Regions from separate parts of the Rhodococcus sp. ACT016 genome, predicted to be linked through region 1. Evidence: riboswitches for the same ligand, from Rfam matches in the RefSeq annotation. Region 1 holds a riboswitch; each other region holds the start of a gene.

Evidence for each region. A riboswitch is a leader RNA that binds a small molecule or an ion and turns the genes downstream of it on or off. The one in region 1 is predicted to bind S-adenosylmethionine.
Region 2: linked by a shared signal. The riboswitch ahead of ACQ5DX_RS00065 (aminotransferase class V-fold PLP-dependent enzyme) and the one ahead of ACQ5DX_RS29515 (hypothetical protein) in region 1 are both predicted to bind S-adenosylmethionine.
Region 3: linked by a shared signal. The riboswitch ahead of ACQ5DX_RS16640 (bifunctional o-acetylhomoserine/o-acetylserine sulfhydrylase) and the one ahead of ACQ5DX_RS29515 (hypothetical protein) in region 1 are both predicted to bind S-adenosylmethionine.

Annotation. Positions count from the first base shown of each region.
Region 1 covers NZ_JBEAET010000002.1:581,526-587,723, reverse strand. Annotated here, with positions in the region: gene ACQ5DX_RS29540 (hypothetical protein) at 151-339, opposite strand; gene ACQ5DX_RS29535 (hypothetical protein) at 764-1,660, opposite strand; gene ACQ5DX_RS29530 (hypothetical protein) at 1,693-2,112, opposite strand; gene ACQ5DX_RS29525 (vWA domain-containing protein) at 2,181-2,822, opposite strand; gene ACQ5DX_RS29520 (hypothetical protein) at 2,845-3,126, opposite strand; gene ACQ5DX_RS29515 (hypothetical protein) at 3,283-3,687, opposite strand; SAM riboswitch class IV at 3,722-3,838, opposite strand; gene ACQ5DX_RS29510 (DUF3293 domain-containing protein) at 3,970-4,464, shown strand; gene ACQ5DX_RS29505 (hypothetical protein) at 4,669-5,235, opposite strand; gene ACQ5DX_RS29500 (hypothetical protein) at 5,413-6,060, opposite strand.
Region 2 covers NZ_JBEAET010000001.1:13,021-19,218, reverse strand. Annotated here, with positions in the region: gene ACQ5DX_RS00075 (hypothetical protein) at 1-493, opposite strand, end outside; gene ACQ5DX_RS00070 (putative leader peptide) at 536-619, opposite strand; gene ACQ5DX_RS00065 (aminotransferase class V-fold PLP-dependent enzyme) at 685-2,001, opposite strand; SAM riboswitch class IV at 2,056-2,170, opposite strand; gene ACQ5DX_RS00060 (hypothetical protein) at 2,384-2,986, opposite strand; gene ACQ5DX_RS00055 (YciI family protein) at 3,100-3,804, opposite strand; gene ACQ5DX_RS00050 (Pls/PosA family non-ribosomal peptide synthetase) at 4,093-6,198, shown strand, end outside.
Region 3 covers NZ_JBEAET010000001.1:3,608,747-3,614,944, forward strand. Annotated here, with positions in the region: gene hutH (histidine ammonia-lyase) at 1-717, opposite strand, end outside; gene ACQ5DX_RS16635 (amino acid permease) at 772-2,166, opposite strand; SAM riboswitch class IV at 2,406-2,521, shown strand; gene ACQ5DX_RS16640 (bifunctional o-acetylhomoserine/o-acetylserine sulfhydrylase) at 2,670-3,971, shown strand; gene metX (homoserine O-acetyltransferase MetX) at 3,968-5,116, shown strand; gene ACQ5DX_RS16650 (DUF3017 domain-containing protein) at 5,162-5,407, opposite strand; gene ACQ5DX_RS16655 (bifunctional methylenetetrahydrofolate dehydrogenase/methenyltetrahydrofolate cyclohydrolase) at 5,459-6,198, opposite strand, start outside.

The sequences.
Region 1 (6,198 bases):
CAGCCCGGTCGATCTCGCCGGCGAGTGGTTGGAGTGCGGCTGCCTCAAGACGCCCTGATCGAGCACCCAGAAGTCTGCGTGGGACGGAAATTTAGGTCGACTGGGCCCCGCACCCTGGTGACGCGCGGCCCCGCGCCTGTACGACCGCGCTTACCACTTGCCTGACAGTAGCGCGCGCAGCTCGTCGACGACCTCGAACGCGGACAGCGTCCGCTTGGCAGGGTCCTCGGCGGCCTCGAACCGCTTGACCGCAGCCCACTCGGCGATCTTATCCAGTTTCGCTTTCTGGCGGTCTGCGCGCTCGCGCAGCGGGGCGCACTCGTCTGTCGGCGCGGTCATTGTCGAACCTCCGTTGCATAGGTGATGGTTGGGAATGGCTGGTCCCCCAATTCTGAGTCCACAGCGTTCCAGAGTCGGTTCTTCTGTGATTCGGTTCAGTTGATCTCGCAGCCACGGCCATGTGGGTGTGGGCAGCGTACTCAGCCGGTGTCAGGTGGCCAAGGGCCGAGTGACGGTGCCGGTAATTGTGGTCGTCCTTGTCGTCGCTCATGACCAGCCCTGACGGGCTCGATCCGGCGGGCACGAATGGACCCGCTCGCGTCCCATGCGCCCGTCCGCTGGTCGGCGAGCGGAGGGGCAGTGCTGACGGACTCACGGCTATCGCAGCGATTTGTCGTATCTCGTCGTCAAGATCGATACGGATCGCGACGGAGTCGAGGACCGGGTTCGACCCCGAGACATGTGTCCCGACGTCCGTGCAGAGTCAGACGCGGGTGGTTGCGCGGGCTCCTTCGATAAGGGTGAGTCGGTGCAGGTCGACGAGTGTGGTCTGGTCGAGTCGGGATCCGATGTAGCCGCCGGCCAGGACGAAGGCGATCGGCAGGCTTCGTTGACGGCACCAGTCGAAGACGATCTGCTCGCGTTGCGCGAGAATCTCGGCGGTGATCCCGTCCAGGCCGCCGATGTCGCATCCCTGGTGGGGGTCCATTCCGGCGTTGTACAGGCACAGATCGAAGGGGCCGATCCGGTCGGCTTGTGCCACGGCCTGTTTGACGGTACTCAGATACTCGTCGGCTCGGTTGACGTCCCATAGGGCGGAGTTCGAGTGGCCGGAGTAGTGGTCGAACGCGCTGACGGAGACGTCCTCGTGCCAGACGCGGGGGTCACGGTCGATGAGTTGCGCGGTTCCGCCGCCGCAATGGGCATCGAGATCGAGGATCAGGACCGAGCGGGCGGCGCCCTCGGCCAGGAGAGTTTTCGCGGCGACGGCCAGGCCGTTGAACGTGCAGAACCCGTCCCCACGATCGCGTTTGGCGTGGTGCAGCCCGGAGGACAGCGACCCGGCGACCCCGTCGTCGAGGGCGCTGCGGGCGGCCGCGAGAACGCCGCCGTTGGAGGCCAGCACCATTGGCCACAAGGCCGAATCCCAGTCGAACCCCTGGGATTCGGCGAGACACCACGGCTCGCCGGTCCGCACCGCCCGGATGTACTCGGGGTCGTGCACGCGTTCGAGGTCGGCGACGGTCAGCGGCGGCGGCGTGAGGAGCTCGACACCGTCAATCGGCCTGTGAGTGAGCGAATCCGCGACCCATGCCGCCTTGCGGGTGGTGTCGAAACCGTAGGCGGCACCGACATAGTCGGAACAGTAGTAGAGCTTCATGTGGGCACCGCCTCGGCTTCTCGTCGTGGTTGTCAGTCCGATGAACTGGTGGACTCGTTGCCGGCACCGTCCCCACCGGCCTCGCGTGCGATGTCGGCCTCGAGTTCGGCGTAGTACCGGTCGCTGGCTTCTTTGCGTTCGGTGGTCCAGGCCAGCATCTCGGCGTCTGCGTAGGCGCGGGCCTGTGACAGTGCCTCGTCCCTCGATAGTCCTTCGGTCTGCAGCTCTGCGAATCGTGTCTGGAACAGCCTTTCCCTGTCCCGGTGCTCGGCCCAGCCGGTCTGGTTCGGCCACCCGGTATTGCTCTTGACCGCGCACCAGTAACCGCCGCGCCATTCGTAGCGTGGCGGCGCAACCGACAGCACCGCGGCCTCGGCCTGCAGTTGCGCGACAAAGCGTTCCGCGTGGCCTTCCGGATCGTCGAAGAACTCATTCCCCCGAACAGATGGCATGGTGTGCCTCCTTGGTGACGGTGCAAAAACGAGCGGCCATGGCGTGTGCCGGACGGCGCGCGGCGGTGTCAGTCGTCGAGGGCCGCGCGCTGTGCGTCGCTGAACACCGGCATGGCAGCGGCGGCGTCGACGGTCTTGGCAGCGCGGTAGCTGCGGATGTTGGCCGACGCGGCGGCCATCGCGTCGCGTGACTTGCCCTTGCTGTAGGTGAGGGACTGGTCGCGCTTGATCCCGAGCCGGGTGCCGACCTCGACGGCGTCCTGGTCGGCACCCATGTACAGGAACTGCCAGTCGAACCGATTGGTATGCAGTTCCACGAGTGCCTTGATCGCGGGGTGGGTCCACTCGCGGCTGGCGTTCTCGTGGCCGTCGGTCATGATCGCGACGATCACCGTTCCTGGACGCTCTTCCTCTGGGAGAGATCCGATTTCGGCGCTGACGTCGGTGATGAGGGTGCCCATCGCGTCGAGTAGCGCGGTGTTCCCGCGCGGCCGGAGGTCCAGCGGCGGGACCTCGTCGAGCGCCACACCCTGGTAGACGACCTCGTAGGTGGTCGAGAACTGGGCGAGGGTCACCCGGCACTGGCCGGCGGCGCCGCGCTGGTCGTTGATGAACGTGGTGAAACCCCCCTCGATATCGGACTTGATGCTCTGCATCGAGCCCGAGCGGTCGAGCAGGAACACGAGATGGGTCACGTCCGGATTGGCCATGGAGGATCCTTTCGGTGGGGGCTCAGGTGTTGCGGCGCGGTTTGAACCGCATCGGTTGCGGGGTGGCAGGTGGGGTGGCGGGTACGCCGCCCTTCTTGTCGTACCGGGCACGCTGGATTTCTTTGGCGGTTACCCGTTTGTCCGGGCGGGCGTAGGGGGAGAGCATCGGGGTGCGTGCCAGTCTCGGGCCGACGGCGTTCTCGGTGAGACCGGCCTTCGCTCCCGCGGAGCGCAGGGACAGTTCGTGGTCGAGGACCGCGTGAGCGAGCTGTTCGTCGAGCAGCTCGCTCACTTCCTCCAACACGACCCGAAGATGTTCCAATGCGGTTGGGGGATCGGCGGATTCAGCATGATCGAGTTCGTCCCGGATTCGGGCGTAGCGGTTGGACATGACTTACCATACCGCAATATCTGCGGGTCCGCAATATTTGCGGACCCTGGAATGTGCGCCCGCTGCGGCTCAGGCCGCCAGCCCCTCCGCGGCGTCAAGGTTGGCGATGACCCGGCATGCACCGTCGCGGGTGAGCGTTCCGCGGTGGTGCAGGGCGACGACGATGCTCTCGACAAGAGGTCGGGTGAAACGCTTGCGGCGCTGCTTGCCGATGCGTTCGGGTTCGATGGGGCTGCCGTCCGGGTGGGTGACGTTCCTGAGCACCCAGTGCACCCACTGGTCGGACTTGCCGAACAGGGCGGCAACGTCACTGACGAAGTAGGTCCTCGGGCATGCATTGGCGGCCAGCAGTGCGGCGAGCCGTTCGTCGGCGCCATTGTCGGCCGATTCCGACAGGCGGTGCGTCGGGTCGGGCGCCCCGAAGTGAGCGTTTGCGCCGGGCAGCTCGTACACGGGGGTGAGGGTGTGGCTCATGAGGTTCCTTCTGCGGTGATGCCCGCCGCGAGCGGGGGCGTACTTGCTCGCCGCCGGTTGGCGGTGGCCACTTCGTCATCCGAACCACCCCGGAAACGCCTTGGGGTTGGTGTGCGGCCAGGTCGGAGCTTGGCGGCCGCATCTCGTGAAGATGTCGGGCCTTCCAGCCCAACGAGATCCACGATACCGCACAAACTGCGCATACGCAATAACTGCGGAAATCTGTGGACCGCGATGTCCCACGACGCGCACCGATCCTCGTGGGCTGGCTAGGTTGAGGCGGTGCAGGAATACGACGACTTCGTGTGGACACCGCGCCACGATCTGGCCCAGCTCGCCCGCGAGCGCACGCCGTGGGAGTTCTACCTGAACACGATGGTGCGGTTCGAGACCGACGGAGGGGGCGTCGTCCGCCCCTGCGACGAGAGCGATGGAGAGACTCACCCTCCGTTCGGGCCGCTGCACGTGGTGACGGCGATCCAGCCGGATCCGGAACCCGCCAACGTTTCTCGTGCGCGCATGCAGATTCTCGACCGATACCTGTACGCCGGCGGGATCCGTTCGATGCCCGCGGTGGGGTCCAGCTTCACCGGCGATCACAGCGAGGACAGTCGGGCGGTGTTCGGACTGACCGACCACCAGGCACGCGATCTCGGTGCGCGATTCGGGCAGGTCGCAGTCTTCGCCTGGAACGGGCCCCACTGGTCGCTGCTGGCATGCGCCGGCGATCGGCACTCCCACCGGGGATGGCGATGGGAGCACTCCCACGCCGTGTAGTCCACCGGCACCGGCGAACGACAGGTGTCGGTGGATTCGCCCGCTCGGTCATCTTTCTCCGGTGCTGGACGCGCCGTAGCGGCCCCGCTCCCACGTTCCCCGCTCGTCGTGGATCCGGTGGCGTGCGTACGGCGCCCTGACCATTGCGGGGAGTCGACGGGTCGACGGGCGGGCGCGCCCGTCGACCGATAACCGGCTCTTATGTCAGGTGCGACCGGCGCTGCTCTTCTCGACCTGTTTCGTGAGGTCACCGATGGCCTTCGCCACCCCCGACAGCGTTCCCGGAGCCCGCTGAGCGTGGCCGATGTATCTCGTGAGGTCGAGTCTGTACGTGTGCGGGACGAGTGGCCCGTACGGCCCGGTGGCGGTGATGGTGACGTCGAACTGCCGCTCGGTCTCCGTGGCCACGATGTCGCTTGCGAGGCCGAGGTTCCAGATCATGGTGCGGCCGGGAGGGAGCGAGGCGAAGTCGCTCTCGCGCGGACCGACGGAACCGGACGGGCGCCAGGACTCCGGCAGCGGAGGGTCGATCACGACGTGCACATTCTCGGCGACGGTAGGCCCCTCGTTCTTGAGGATGAGGTGGAAGAAGGCCGCATCGCGGTCGTCGGGGCGAATGTCGACCCAGACGTACGGCTGCGCGGCGTTTTCGATCATTTGTTGTTGCAGGTTCGTCTGCCGACGGGCACTTCCGGCCTGCCAGAACGCGGCGACCATAGAGGATAGCGCGATGATGGCGGCCACGACCGCGATGGTGGCCTCAGCACTCATCGGATCTACCTCGTTGCATGCGAAGGTGTACGCCACGTCGGTCGACATCGCGAACAGCAAGTTAACCACCATGTCCGAGGCCGAGTTGAGACCGAGGTCGCCACACTGCGCGGATCTTGCCGAATGGGTAATTCGCAGGACTCGAATACGCAGGCTTACGGGGTGAAGGCCATCCGGCTACCGGTCCGGCAGTAGACGTTCGACGATCGGCGAGAGGTCCTCGACCTCGGCAACGTCGATCACCAGTTCACCCTCGAACAGTTCGTGATGATCGCGGGCGGTTGCTGTCCAAGTGCCGGTGAGGCAATCTGCCCCGGGTGCGCGGATCACGAGTACAAACTCGTCGTCGTCGTCGTCGCTGTCGTAGGTCGCGTTCGGGCGCAGTTCTTTCAGCGTCAGGCGCAGGTCGACGGAGCCCGAGTTGGTGAAGGCGACCAACTCCGGCCGGTAGGAAGGCGGCGACAGGGCGAAGTCATGGAGGTTCGGAAGCTGGCCCGATATCCAGGGAGGATGGACGGGCCTGGGCCCCCACGGCCGCGGCGGTTCCGGCAACCTGTTCGTCAGAACGTCGACGTCCACCCTGCTGAGTGCTTCCACCGGTCCATCGAGATGAATCTTCACCTCCACTCCCTCCATGAACGTGGTGCAGAGATTGCGTACCCGGACGCGCGCACAGGGCCACGCCGCGGCCGCGGCGTCGTCGAGAAAGCCGACCCACGAAGCGCGGGTCTCGGCCTCCCATTCGTCGATCTCGTCCCAGTACTCCTCGGGCGTACGTACCTCCGGCTCGGTACCGAGGACCGACATGGCGTTGGCGCTGCTCACCAAGGAGGCAAACGTGACGGGGAGATTTTCCTTGCGCACGGTTTCCTGGTACGCCCATCGCAGTCGCCTTCGCTCGGCACCGAGGATGTCGGGACTGCACCGGAACGGCAACGCAGAACCCGTGATGTCGATGGCAAT
Region 2 (6,198 bases), on a different contig from region 1:
GCAGCAGGGTGACGCCGTCGGCGACGTCGGCGGCGTGGATGTCGGCGATCAGGCTCGCCAGGCCGTCGGCGGTCCCGATGTACGACAGCGACGACGGCTGGTGCGGCACCCCGAGCGTCTCGTCGAGAAGGGCGAGTTCCGCACGCGCGCTGCGGGAGTCGACCGCGACCAGGGTTTCGATGTCGACCAGGACGGTGACGGTGTCCGGGTCACGTCCTTCGGCGGCTACCTGCGCGCGGATCGCGGCGCGGGCCCGCTGCGCCTCGTGCAGGTCGGCTGCGCGAATCCGGAGCACGACGGCCGGTTGGGCCGCGAGGTCGAGGGTGTCGGGGCCGACGGTCAGGTCCACCCAGTAGTCGGGGCCGGTCAGCGGGATGTTCCCGGCGACCCGGGAGGCGGCGGGATGATGCCCGGCGCCGGTCAGTTCGACGGCCACGCGCAGCGGACGGCGAGGCGCGACTGAGTGAGCGGAGGTGAAAACGGACTGGGACATGGCGATTCCTCGGGAAGAGTGGGTGGTGGACGGCGTTGGACGTCAGCGCGTACACATTCCCGAGGACGTACGGCACAGGTCGACATGACGGCGGGACCACTGACCGCCCCTGTTCGTCGACTCCATGCGCGTCACGCTATCCCCCGATTCTCTCCCCCGCGACAGTTCGAATCACACTGATTCCGAGCCGGTTACACGCACTCGGAGGCGCCGGTGCCACCAGCGGAGAAGCCGCGGGTCTCGGGAACCGGGTTCCACAGGCCGTCGGTCTTGCCGTAGTTCCAGGTCGCCTCGCCGGCCACGAGCTGGCGGACGGCGGCGATCAGGCGCTCGACGTCGTCGGACGTGGTGCCCAGGCCGAGGCTGGCACGGACGGCGCCGTCGCCGTGCCCGATGCGGTTCAGGATCGGGTGCGCGCAGAAACGACCGTCGCGCACACCGATTCCGTGCTCGGCCGAGAGGTACGCGGCGATCTCGCCGGGCTCGAAGCCGTCGATCGTGAAGGTGACGATGCCCACGCTGTCCGGGGCGTCGGCCCACAGACGCAGCAGGTGCACGCGGTCGATCTCCGCGAGGCCCTCGGCGAGGCGGGCCGACAGGACCCGCTCGTGCGCGACGACCTTACCGAAGTCCAACGCGGCCAACGCATCACACGCGGCGGCAAGGGCAGCGACACCGAGGACGTTGGGGCTGCCGGCCTCGTGGCGGGCGGGGGCGGGCGCCCAGCAGGTCTCCTCGAGCGTCACCTCACGCACGGCACCGCCGCCCGCGAGGTAGGGCTCGCCCTCGTCGAGCCAGTCCCGGCGGCCGACCAGCACGCCGGCACCGAACGGTGCGTACAGCTTGTGGCCGGAGAAGGCCAGGTAGTCGACGCCGGTCTCGGCGAGGTTCACGCGGCGATGCGGGGTGAGCTGCGCGCCGTCGATGAGGACGCGGGCGCCGCAGCGGTGCGCGACCTCGGCCAGCTGGGCGATCGGCAGCACCTCACCCGTGACGTTGGAGGCGCCGGTGATGGCAAGCAGCGCGGCGGGCTTGGCAGACAGCTCGGCGACGATGCGGTCGATGGTCTCGGCAACCGTGTCGGCAGCCTCGACGACGCGGGAGTTCTTCCACGGCAGGAAGTTTGCGTGGTGCTCGATGTCGAGGACGACGACGTCGCCGGGAACGCAGCTCGCGAGAAGGTTGAGCGAGTCGGTGGTGTTGCGGGTGAAGACGACAACCTGGTCGGCGTCGGCGCCGACGAAGCGCTCGACGGCCACACGGGCGTTCTCGTAGGCCTCGGTGCTCACGCGGGAGGCGTAGCCGGCGCCGCGGTGCACGCTCGCGTAGAACGGCAGCAGTTCCTGAACCCGGTCGGTGACCTGCGCCAGAGCGGGTGCGCTGGCCGCGTAGTCGAAGTTCGCGTAGGTGCAGGTTCCACCCCCGACGAGCGGAACCTGCAAGTCACAGCCGGAAACCCGGGCGAGGGGGGAGGTCGTACAGGCGTCAGCGTTCAGTACAGCGGTCATCACAGCATCCTTCGAGTCCCGGGACTCGTCGGCCGTGAGAGTCGACGCCATCGGAGTCCGCGCTTGTCATGTCCTTTTGGACCATGACCTGGTCGTCACCCGGAGCACCCCACCGCGGTTGGAGGGTTGCCGACCAGCTAGCCGGGGCTTGACGCTGGTACTCGTGACCTGGCAACGAGAATGGCAGAGCGATTCGCGCGATGTCAACCCCGACCCACCGGGTCCCGAACGAGATCGCCGTCACACCACTCGGGGTCGGTCGCGCCGCCGACCCGTCCGCGTCGACCTCCGCCAAGACGGCGATTCGACTCCGAAGCCTCAGTGCCACAGCACAATCGATGATCGAGCCACGGCATCCGGCAGGGACGGCACCGATTCCGCGCTAGGCGATCAGGGCATAGGTCAGACCGGCGGCGACCGCGCCGGTGAGCGCACCGACGACGACCTGCCCCGTCGTGTGGGCTCCGAGACGGACCCGGGACCAGCCGACCAACGGTGTGAGGGTCAGGGCCAGTAGCCACCACGGTGAGACCGCCAGTGCCAGTACCACCGTCACACCGGCCGAGACGCCGGTGTGGACGCTGACCTTCCAGCGGAAGACGCTCGTGATGGCCGCCGCCACCGCCAACGCCACCAGGCCCGCCGACATGAACGCGATCATCTCGATCGGAGCATGCGCTACGACCTGCACGACCAACCCGGCCACCACGACGAACAACAGCACCACGATCAGCAGATGTCGCTCGTCGATCTTGCTGACGTGGTGATCGCCGATCGTCGCCCGCCGCATCCCGGCGAGGATGACCGCCATCGGCACGACTCCCGCGCACAGGGCGACGAACGCGCCCCAGCCGGGCGCGCCGACCGCGATACCGATCACCATCGACGAAGCGATGTTGACGACCCACGGCGCGCAGACCTCGGTCAGCACCCGTGCGGCCGCGTCGACCACGTTGCGGCGTTCCCGCACACCGACATCCGTCATTGCCCTGAGACCAGCTTCCGTTGCACCTGTTGCACCCGAATCCTCTTCGGGGAACGGGCGGGACGGCCGGTCACTGTAGTCGATCCGACTACCCGAGGGATCCCTGCGTCAGCTCAGCCGGCGGCGATCTGCCGGAGTTCGACGCACCCCCGCGGGCCCAGCGGGATCTGCGACGCGAGCGCCACCGCCGCGTCCCGGTCGGGCGCCGACAGCACGTAGATCCCGTTCGCGATCTCGGCGGACTCGGTGGACGGGCCGTCGGCGAGTAGCAGTTCGCCGCCTCGCAGCCGCACGGTCGTCGCCGACGTCGGCGGGTACAGCGCCCCGCCACCCTTGACCCGGTCGCCCGCGATCTCGCCGAAGCGCTGGTGCTCGACCATACCGGCCTCCCAGTCGGCCGAACCGGGCTCCACCGCCTCTCCCCGGGGTTCGCGCAACAACGCCGCCCACCAGGTGTCGATCGGCTCGTCCTTCGAGAACCAGTCCACCATCGGCCACAGTTCCACGTGCCCGGTCGCAACCTCCGGCAACTGGCGCACCAGGCTCAGTGCCGCGTCCAGGTCGGCCGCGTCGAACACGTAGTACCCGCCGACCACCTCGGCGGTCTCCGCGAACGGACCGTCCGTCACGACCGCGTTTCCGGATTCGTGCCGGATCGTCGCGGTCTCGGAACCCGAGTGGAGACCGCCGCCGGCGACGGCCTCCTGCGCCTTGGTCCAGAACTCCTGGTGCCGCTGCATCGACGTCGTGTGTTCGTCGGTGCCGGGGATCGACGCGGGACCGTTCTCCTCGGCCGCGAGCAATGCCAGGTAGTACATGTCGTCATCCTCTCTTCGACGCGGGGCGGGGTACCCCGCTTTCGTCCAGGCGACGGACCGTGGGCCCCGTTTTCGACACCGTCTCGGGACCGCTCTTCCGATCGTGAAGCAATTCTCCCGGCGGCAGTGCGGAATCGCTCACGATCCGCTCGCCGACCGCATGTCACCGTGTTCGTCGGCAGCTCCGACGCCGATACTGGTGGCACCGGCGCTGCTCGTTCACCTGCCCGCAAGCTTGGAATGGGACAACTGCTCGACAGCACAGACGACCAGGACAGGACCTCGGACTTGCCCCTCCCTTCGCACCCGGACACGGGCCACCGATCGATCACGATTCCGGCGGTCTTCCTCCGGTCTTCACTGGCCCCCGCGCCGCGCACGCTCGTCGACATCCTCGAGGCCACCGCCGCGGCATTTCCGGACGCCACCGCGATCGACGACGGCACCGCGCCGCTCACCTACCGCGAGCTGCTCGACGAGCTCGCGACCGGGGCCCGCTGGCTGGCCGACGCCGGGGTCGGCGGCGGCGACCGGGTCGGGGTGCGGATGCCGTCGGGCTCGCGCGATCTGTACGTCGCGATCCTGTCGGTGCTGGCGGCCGGTGCCGCGTACGTGCCGGTCGACGCCGACGACCCCGACGAGCGTGCCGAACTGGTGTTCGGGGAGGCACAGGTGGCGGCGATCCTCACCGCTGACGGCGTGCAACCGGGCACGGCGCCGCGGCGCAGCGAGGCTCCCGCCGTCCGCCCGCCGACCCCCGACGACGACGCGTGGATCATCTTCACGTCCGGGTCCACCGGCACGCCGAAGGGCGTGGCGGTCACCCACCGCAACGCGGCCGCGTTCGTCGACGCCGAGGCGCGGATGTTCTTGCAGGACAACCCGATCGGACCGGAAGACCGGGTCCTGGCGGGGCTGTCGGTGGCGTTCGACGCCTCGTGCGAGGAGATGTGGCTCGCGTGGCGGCACGGCGCGACGCTCGTGCCGGCACCGCGCGCGCTGGTGCGCAGCGGCATGGACCTGGGGCCGTGGCTGGTCTCCCGCGACGTCACCGTCGTCTCCACCGTGCCGACCCTCGCGGCGCTGTGGCCCGCCGAGGCGCTCGAGGCGGTGCGGCTGTTGATCTTCGGCGGCGAGGCGTGCCCGCCGGAGTTGGCGGAGCGGCTCGCGGTCCCCGGCCGCGAGGTGTGGAACACGTACGGCCCGACGGAGGCCACCGTCGTCGCGTGCGGCGCACTGATGGACGGCAGCGGACCGGTGCGCATCGGTCTGCCGCTCGACGGCTGGGATCTCGCGGTGGTCGACGGGGCGGGCGAACCGGTCGCCGACGGCGAGGTGGGCGAACTCGTCATCGGCGGCGTGGGACTCGCGCGTTACCTCGATCCGGCGAAGGACGCCGAGAAGTACGCGCCGATGCCGACGCTCGGCTGGGACCGCGCCTACCGCAGCGGCGACCTGGTCCGCCTCGACCCGACCGGCCTGCTCTTCCAGGGCCGGGCCGACGACCAGGTCAAGCTGGGCGGACGCCGCATCGAGCTGGGCGAGGTCGACAATGCGCTGCAGCACCTGCCCGGAGTGAGCGGCGCGGCCGCCGCGGTCCGCAAGACCGCGGCGGGCACGTCGATCCTCGTCGGCTACCTCGCCAGCACCGACCCGAACTTCGATCTGAAGGCCGCGCGCGAGCAGCTGTCCGAGCAGCTGCCGGCGGCCCTCGTACCCCGCCTCGCGCTCGTCGGCGAGCTGCCCACCCGCACGTCGGGCAAGGTCGACCGCAACGCGCTGCCGTGGCCGCTCCCCGGCGCCGACGATCCGGCCGAGGCGCTGGGACTCGACGGCACCGCCGCGTGGGTCGCGGGACTGTGGGCGTCGATCCTCGGGGCGAGCATCACCGGGCCCGACGACGACTTCTTCGAACTCGGCGGCGGTTCCCTGTCCGCGGCCCAGCTGGTGACGGCGCTGCGTGAACGGTTCCCGGAGGTGACCGTCGCGCAGTTGTACGACCACCCGCGCCTCGGGTCGCTCGCCGACTTCCTCGACGAACTCTCCCCCGCCGAGACCGTCGCGCCCCGTCACGTGCGGCCCACCCCGCGCGGCGCCCAGATCACGCAGATCGCGGCCACCGTGCCGCTTATGACGCTCACCGGTCTGCAGTGGGTGACGTGGCTCGCGATCGCCGGGAACGTACTGGCGTGGTTCGACGTGGACTGGGCGCCGACCGTGTCGTGGTGGTGGGTCGCACTCGCGTTCCTCCTCTTCATCACGCCGCTGGGCCGGATGGCGATCGCCGTCGGCGGCGCGCGCCTGCTCCTGCGCGGCCTGAAGCCGGGCACGTATCCGCGGGGCGGGCCCGAACACCTGCGCCTGTGGATCGCGCTGCGCCTCGTCGAGGCCAGC
Region 3 (6,198 bases), on a different contig from region 1:
GGTGATGTCGGCGAGCGAGAGCAGCTTGTGCAGGTCGTGGCAGGCGAGCACCAGCTGGCCCAGCATGCCGTCGGTGCCGTTGATGAGGGCCAGGCCCTCCTTCTCCTCCAGCTCGACCGACTCGATCCCGGCGGCGGCGAGCGCGTCGGCCGCGGGCATGAGCTCGCCGTCCGCGTTCCGCACGGTGCCTTCCCCGATGACGGCGAGCGCGACGTGCGCCAGCGGCGCGAGGTCGCCGGAGCAGCCGAGGCTGCCGTACTCGTGGACCACGGGGGTGATCCCGGACGACAGCAGCGCCGCGTAGACCTGCGCCACCTCGGGGCGAACGCCGGTGCGGCCGGTCGCCAGCGTGGACAGGCGCAGCAGCATCAGCGCGCGAACCACCTCGCGCTCCACCTCGGGACCGGACCCGGCGGCGTGCGAGCGGATCAGGCTGCGCTGCAACTGCGCCCGCAACTCCAGCGGGATGTGCCGGGTGGCCAGCGCACCGAATCCGGTGGACACTCCGTAGACCGGCTTGGGGTCCTCGGCCAGTGCGCGGATGCGGGCGCGGCTCTCGCCGATCGCCGACAGCGCGTCCTCGGACAGTTGCACCGTGGCCCCGAATCGTGCGACGCGCACGACTTCCTCGGGCGTCACCGCGCCGACACCGACAACGACAGGTGCGATCTCTTTCGCTGCCTGGTCCGCGGTCCGCGGGAGGGTGTTCGTGGTCATACCTTTATTCTCCGTTTCAAGGGTAAGAAGTCGTGCTCTAAGTAGTCGTCGGTGTCAGACGGGGTCGACGAGGATCTCGTCCTCGGGCGCGGGCTCCTCGGGTCGGACCCAGCGGCGGTAGGCCAGGGCGAGCAGCACCAGCCACACCGCACCGACCACGATCGCCACGCGGGTGTCGGCGTCGAAGGCGAGTAGCGCGATCACGAAGCCCAGGAAGCCGATCGCGACCAGCTGCCCGTACGGCCAGAACGGCACCGGGAACTTCAGGGCGGCGGCCTCGTCCGCGCTCATCCGCTTCCGCGAGCGGTACTGAGCGAGCAGGATCATCAGCCAGACGAAGATCGTCGCGAAGGTCGCGATCGACGCGATGACGAGGAAGACCCGGTCCGGCATCAGGTAGTTGAGCAGGACCCCGACCAACAGCGCGGCGACCATGATGACCACCGTCATCCACGGGACACCGTTGCGGGAGACCCGACCCATCACCGCGGGCGCCTGGCCTCGCTGCGCCATCCCGTACATCATGCGTCCGGCACCGAAGATGTCGCTGTTGATCGCCGACAGGGCGGCCGTGATGACGACGACGTTGAGCACCGTCGCGGCCGGACCGATGCCGAGCCCCTGGAAGATCTGCACGAAGGGGCTGCCGTCGGCCCCGATGCTCTGCCACGGGGTGATCGCCATGATCACGGCCAGCGTGAGCACGTAGAAGACGATGATCCGGATGGGCACAGTGTTGATCGCTCGTGGAATCGTGCGCTGCGGATCCTCGGCCTCACCGGCCGTGATGCCGATGATCTCGGTACCGCCGAACGCGAACATCACGATCGCGAAGCAGCCGAGGAACCCGCCGATCCCGGTGGCGAAGAACCCTCCCTGGCTCCACAGGTTCGACACTCCCTCACTGGTGTCGTGGAGACCGAACCCGAAGACAAGGACCGCGATACCACCGGCGATCATCGCCACGATCGCCACGATCTTGACGATCGTGAACCAGAACTCCACTTCGCCGAAGACCTTGACGCTGAGCAGGTTGATCGCACCGATGAAGAAGATGACCGACAACACCCAGATCCACCGTGGGACATCCGGGAACCAGAAGCCCATGTAGACGCCGAAGGCCGTCACGTCCGCCAGGCAGACCACGATCATCTCGAACGTGTAGGTCCAGCCGGTGGCGAAGCCCGCGAGCGGGCCCAGGTGCTTGCTCGCGTACTCACCGAACGAACCCGATACCGGGTTGCTCACCGCCATCTCGCCGAGCGCACGGAGCACGATGTAGATCACCGCACCGCCGATCAGATACGCCAGCAGGACGGCCGGCCCTGCCCGGTTGATCGCCTCCGCCGAGCCGTAGAAGAGCCCGGTTCCGATGGCGGATCCGAGGGCGATGAAGCGGATGTGGCGCGCTGTGAGACCTCGGGTCAGCGCCGAGGCGGTGTCTTTCACAATGAAACTCCCTGGAAGGTGGCATTGTCAGCAGGCGCGTCGTCGACTCGAGGCCCGCGGGTTTTGTGCGACTTTTGTGCACTGCGTCACAACCTGCGCGACATGTCTAGTCCTGTCTATACATGTTCGTCAAGTGCGGGTTTGCCTTGTCCGTTTCGACGTCCGCTTCGACATCCGTTTCGACGGACCTGCCCGCCCTCCTTCCAACCGTGCGGTCGATACCGCTACTATCGGCGGAAGGTCATGAGTGTCAGCGTCAAGCCCCGGCTCGCTGGCCGGCAACCCTCCAACCGCGGTGGGGTGCCCCGGGTGATGACCAGGTTGACCGACGCAAGTCGGGAAACAAGCGCGGGTCCGCTGGGACGGACCCACTGACCGGGCCATGCCCCACCGGAGGTTCACCATGTGTTGTTGTCTCGAGTAGCCGGTCTCCACGCGCGCATTCCATGCTGCGCCCATCCCCCTGCTGACAGCCCTCTCCCGAACCTGGAGTAGAACGACTCATGACCGAAATCACGGATCCCTCGGCGACCTGGAGCTTCGAGACAAAGCAGATCCACGCGGGTCAGCTGCCCGACGGCACCACCAATGCGCGCGCGCTGCCGATCTACCAGACCACGTCGTACACGTTCGACAGCACCGATCACGCGGCGGCGCTGTTCGGCCTGGCGGAGCCCGGTAACATCTACACGCGGATCATGAACCCGACGCAGGACGCCGTCGAGCAGCGGATCGCCGCGCTCGAGGGTGGCGTCGCGGCGCTGCTGCTCGCGTCCGGTCAGGCCGCCGAGACGTTCTCGATCCTCAACCTCGCCGAGGCCGGCGACCACATCGTGTCGAGCCCGCGCCTGTACGGCGGCACGTACAACCTGTTCCACTACTCGCTGCGCAAGCTGGGCATCGAGGTCTCGTTCGTCGAGAATCCCGACGACATCGAGCAGTGGCGTGCCGCGATCCGCCCGAACACCAAGGCGTTCTACGGCGAGTCGATCTCCAACCCGCTGGGCGACGTGCTCGACATCCCGGGCATCTCGAAGGTCGCGCACGAGAACGGCGTCCCGCTCATCGTCGACAACACGGTCGCGACGCCGTACCTGATCCGTCCACTCGAGCACGGCGCCGACATCGTCGTCCACTCGGCTACCAAGTACCTCGGCGGCCACGGCACCGCGGTCGCGGGCGTGATCGTCGACGGCGGCACCTTCGACTGGACGCAGGGCCGGCACACGAACTTCACGACGGCCGATCCCAGCTACCACGGCGTCGTGTACGCCGACCTGGGCGCCCCGGCGTTCGCGCTCAAGGCCCGCGTGCAGCTGCTGCGCGACCTCGGTGCCGCGATCTCGCCGTTCAACGCGTTCCTGATCTCGCAGGGCATCGAGACGCTGAGCCTGCGCATGGAGCGCCACGTCGCGAACGCGAAGTCCGTCGCCGAGTACCTCGAGGCTCGCCCCGACGTGAAGTCCGTGTCGTACGCCGGGCTGAAGTCCTCGCCGTGGCACGAGCGCGGGAATACGCTGGCGCCCCGCGGCACCGGCGCGATCGTCGCGTTCGAGCTCGCCGGCGGCATCGAGGCGGGCAAGAAGTTCGTCAACGCGCTCACGCTGCACAGCCACGTCGCCAACATCGGTGACGTCCGTTCGCTGGTGATCCACCCGGCCTCGACCACCCACTCGCAGCTGACCCCCGAGGAGCAGCTCGCGTCGGGTGTCACACCGGGTCTGGTGCGCCTCGCCGTCGGTATCGAAGGCATCGACGACATCATCGCCGACCTCGAAGCCGGGTTCGCGGCGGCGGCATCTTGACCGTCAGCTCCGTTCGCAACGCCCGTCCGGCGGGATTTCCTCCGCCGGACGGGCAGTTGGGCTTTGTCCACATCGGCTCGATCGAACTCGAGAACGGTGCGGTGCTGCCCGATGTCACCCTCGCCGTCCAGCGATGGGGTGAGCTCTCCCCCAACCGGGACAACGTGGTCCTCCTCGAACACGCCCTCACTGGTGATTCTCACGTCACCGGTCCGGCCGACGACGAGCACCCGTCCCCCGGATGGTGGGACGGCATGGTCGGCCCCGGCGCGCCGATCGACACCGACGAGTGGTGCGTGCTTGCGACCAACGTGCTCGGCGGCTGCCGCGGCACGACGGGCCCCGGTTCGCACGCGGCCGACGGCTCGGTGTGGGGATCCCGTTTCCCCGACATCTCCATCCGCGACCAGGTGACAGCCGAGGTCGCGCTCGCGGATGTGCTGGGCATCGAACGCTTTGCGGCCGTCGTCGGGGGGTCGATGGGCGGAATGCGGGCGCTCGAGTGGATCATCGGGTATCCCGACCGGGTCGACGCGGCCCTGATCCTCGCGGCCTGCGCGCGCGCGACCGCCGACCAGATCGGTACCCAGACCACGCAGATCCAGATCATCGCGAACGACCCCGACTGGCAGGGCGGCGACTACCACGGCACCGGGCGCATCCCGCGCGCTGGACTGGGGCTCGCCCGCCGGATCGCGCACCTGTCGTACCGCACCGAGAACGAACTGGACTCGCGCTTCGCGAACAACAACCAGGCCGGCGAGAACCCTTGGGCCGGTGGACGTTACGCAGTGCAGAGCTACCTCGACCATCAGGCCGACAAGCTGGTCGCGCGCTTCGATCCGGGCACGTACGTGCTCCTCACCGAGGCCTTGAACCGGCACGACGTGGGCCGCGGCCGCGGCGGTGTCGAGGCCGCCCTCGCGTCGACCGACGTCCCGGTGATCGTCGGCGGTGTCGACTCGGATCGCCTTTACCCACTGCGGCTGCAGCAGGAACTCGCAGACGGGCTTCCCGGCTGTGACCGGCTGCGCGTGCTCGAGTCGAAGGACGGTCACGACGGCTTCCTCACCGAGGCCGACGCGGTGACCGAACTGCTGAAGGAGACCCTGGAGCTGGCGCGCGCCGCTCGTCGGGACCGGTAGTCCACACACCTCGAAGATCGGTGCGCTCACCGCGCACCCTGTGGATCAGTCGGTGCCGAGCGGATCGATCGATGCCGCCAGCGCGATGATCGCCGCGCCGACAACGGTCATGGCCGCGACGTCGAATCCCTTGCCGCGCACCGCGAGCAGTCCCACCCGATCGGGTGACACCACGGCGCGCAGCACCGCCGCCAGCAGCATGGCACCCCCGAGGATGAGAGCACCACGCCGCCAGCGATCGGCCAACACCAGCACGAAGGCGGCCGCCACCACGAGGAGGACGGCCACCATCGGCAGGTTCCGGCGAAGGAACTGCGTCACGCGCTGGGACACCAGGCGAGCCTAGCTACGGTCTGTCCCGGCGACACCGGCGAGCTGCTCGGCCCGCTCGACGACGTTGGTGAGCAGGAACGCGCGGGTGAGCGGTCCGACACCGCCCGGGTTCGGCGAGACGAACCCGGCGACCTCGCGGACGTCGTCGGCGACGTCGCCCCGCAGGCCGTCGGCGGTGCGGCTGACACCCACATCGAGGACCGCGGCACCGGGCTTGACCATGTCGGCGGTGATGAGACCGGCGACGCCTGCGGCGGCGACGACGATGTCGGCGCGGCGCACCTCGGCGGCGAGATCCTTTGTGCCGGTGTGGCACAGCGTGACCGTCGCATTCTCTGAGCGGCGGGTGAGCAGCAGCCCGATGGGGCGGCCGATCGTGACGCCGCGGCCGACGACCGTGACGTGGACGCCGTCGATCGGCACCTCGTAGCGGCGCAGCAGGTGCACGACACCACGCGGGGTGCACGGCAGCGTCGCTTCCTTGCCGAGGACGAGGCGGCCCAGGTTCACCGGGTGCAGGCCGTCGGCGTCCTTGTCGGGGTCGATGCGCTCGAGGGCGGCGTTCTCGTCGAGGTGCTTGGGCAGCGGGAGCTGGACGATGTAGCCGGTGCACTCGGGGTTCGCGTTGAGCTCGTCGATCGTGGCCTCGAGCTCAGCCTGGGTGATGTCGGCGGGCAGGTCACGGCGGATCGAGGTGATACCGAGCTTGGCGCAGTCGTTGTGCTTGCCACGCACATAGGATGCGGAAC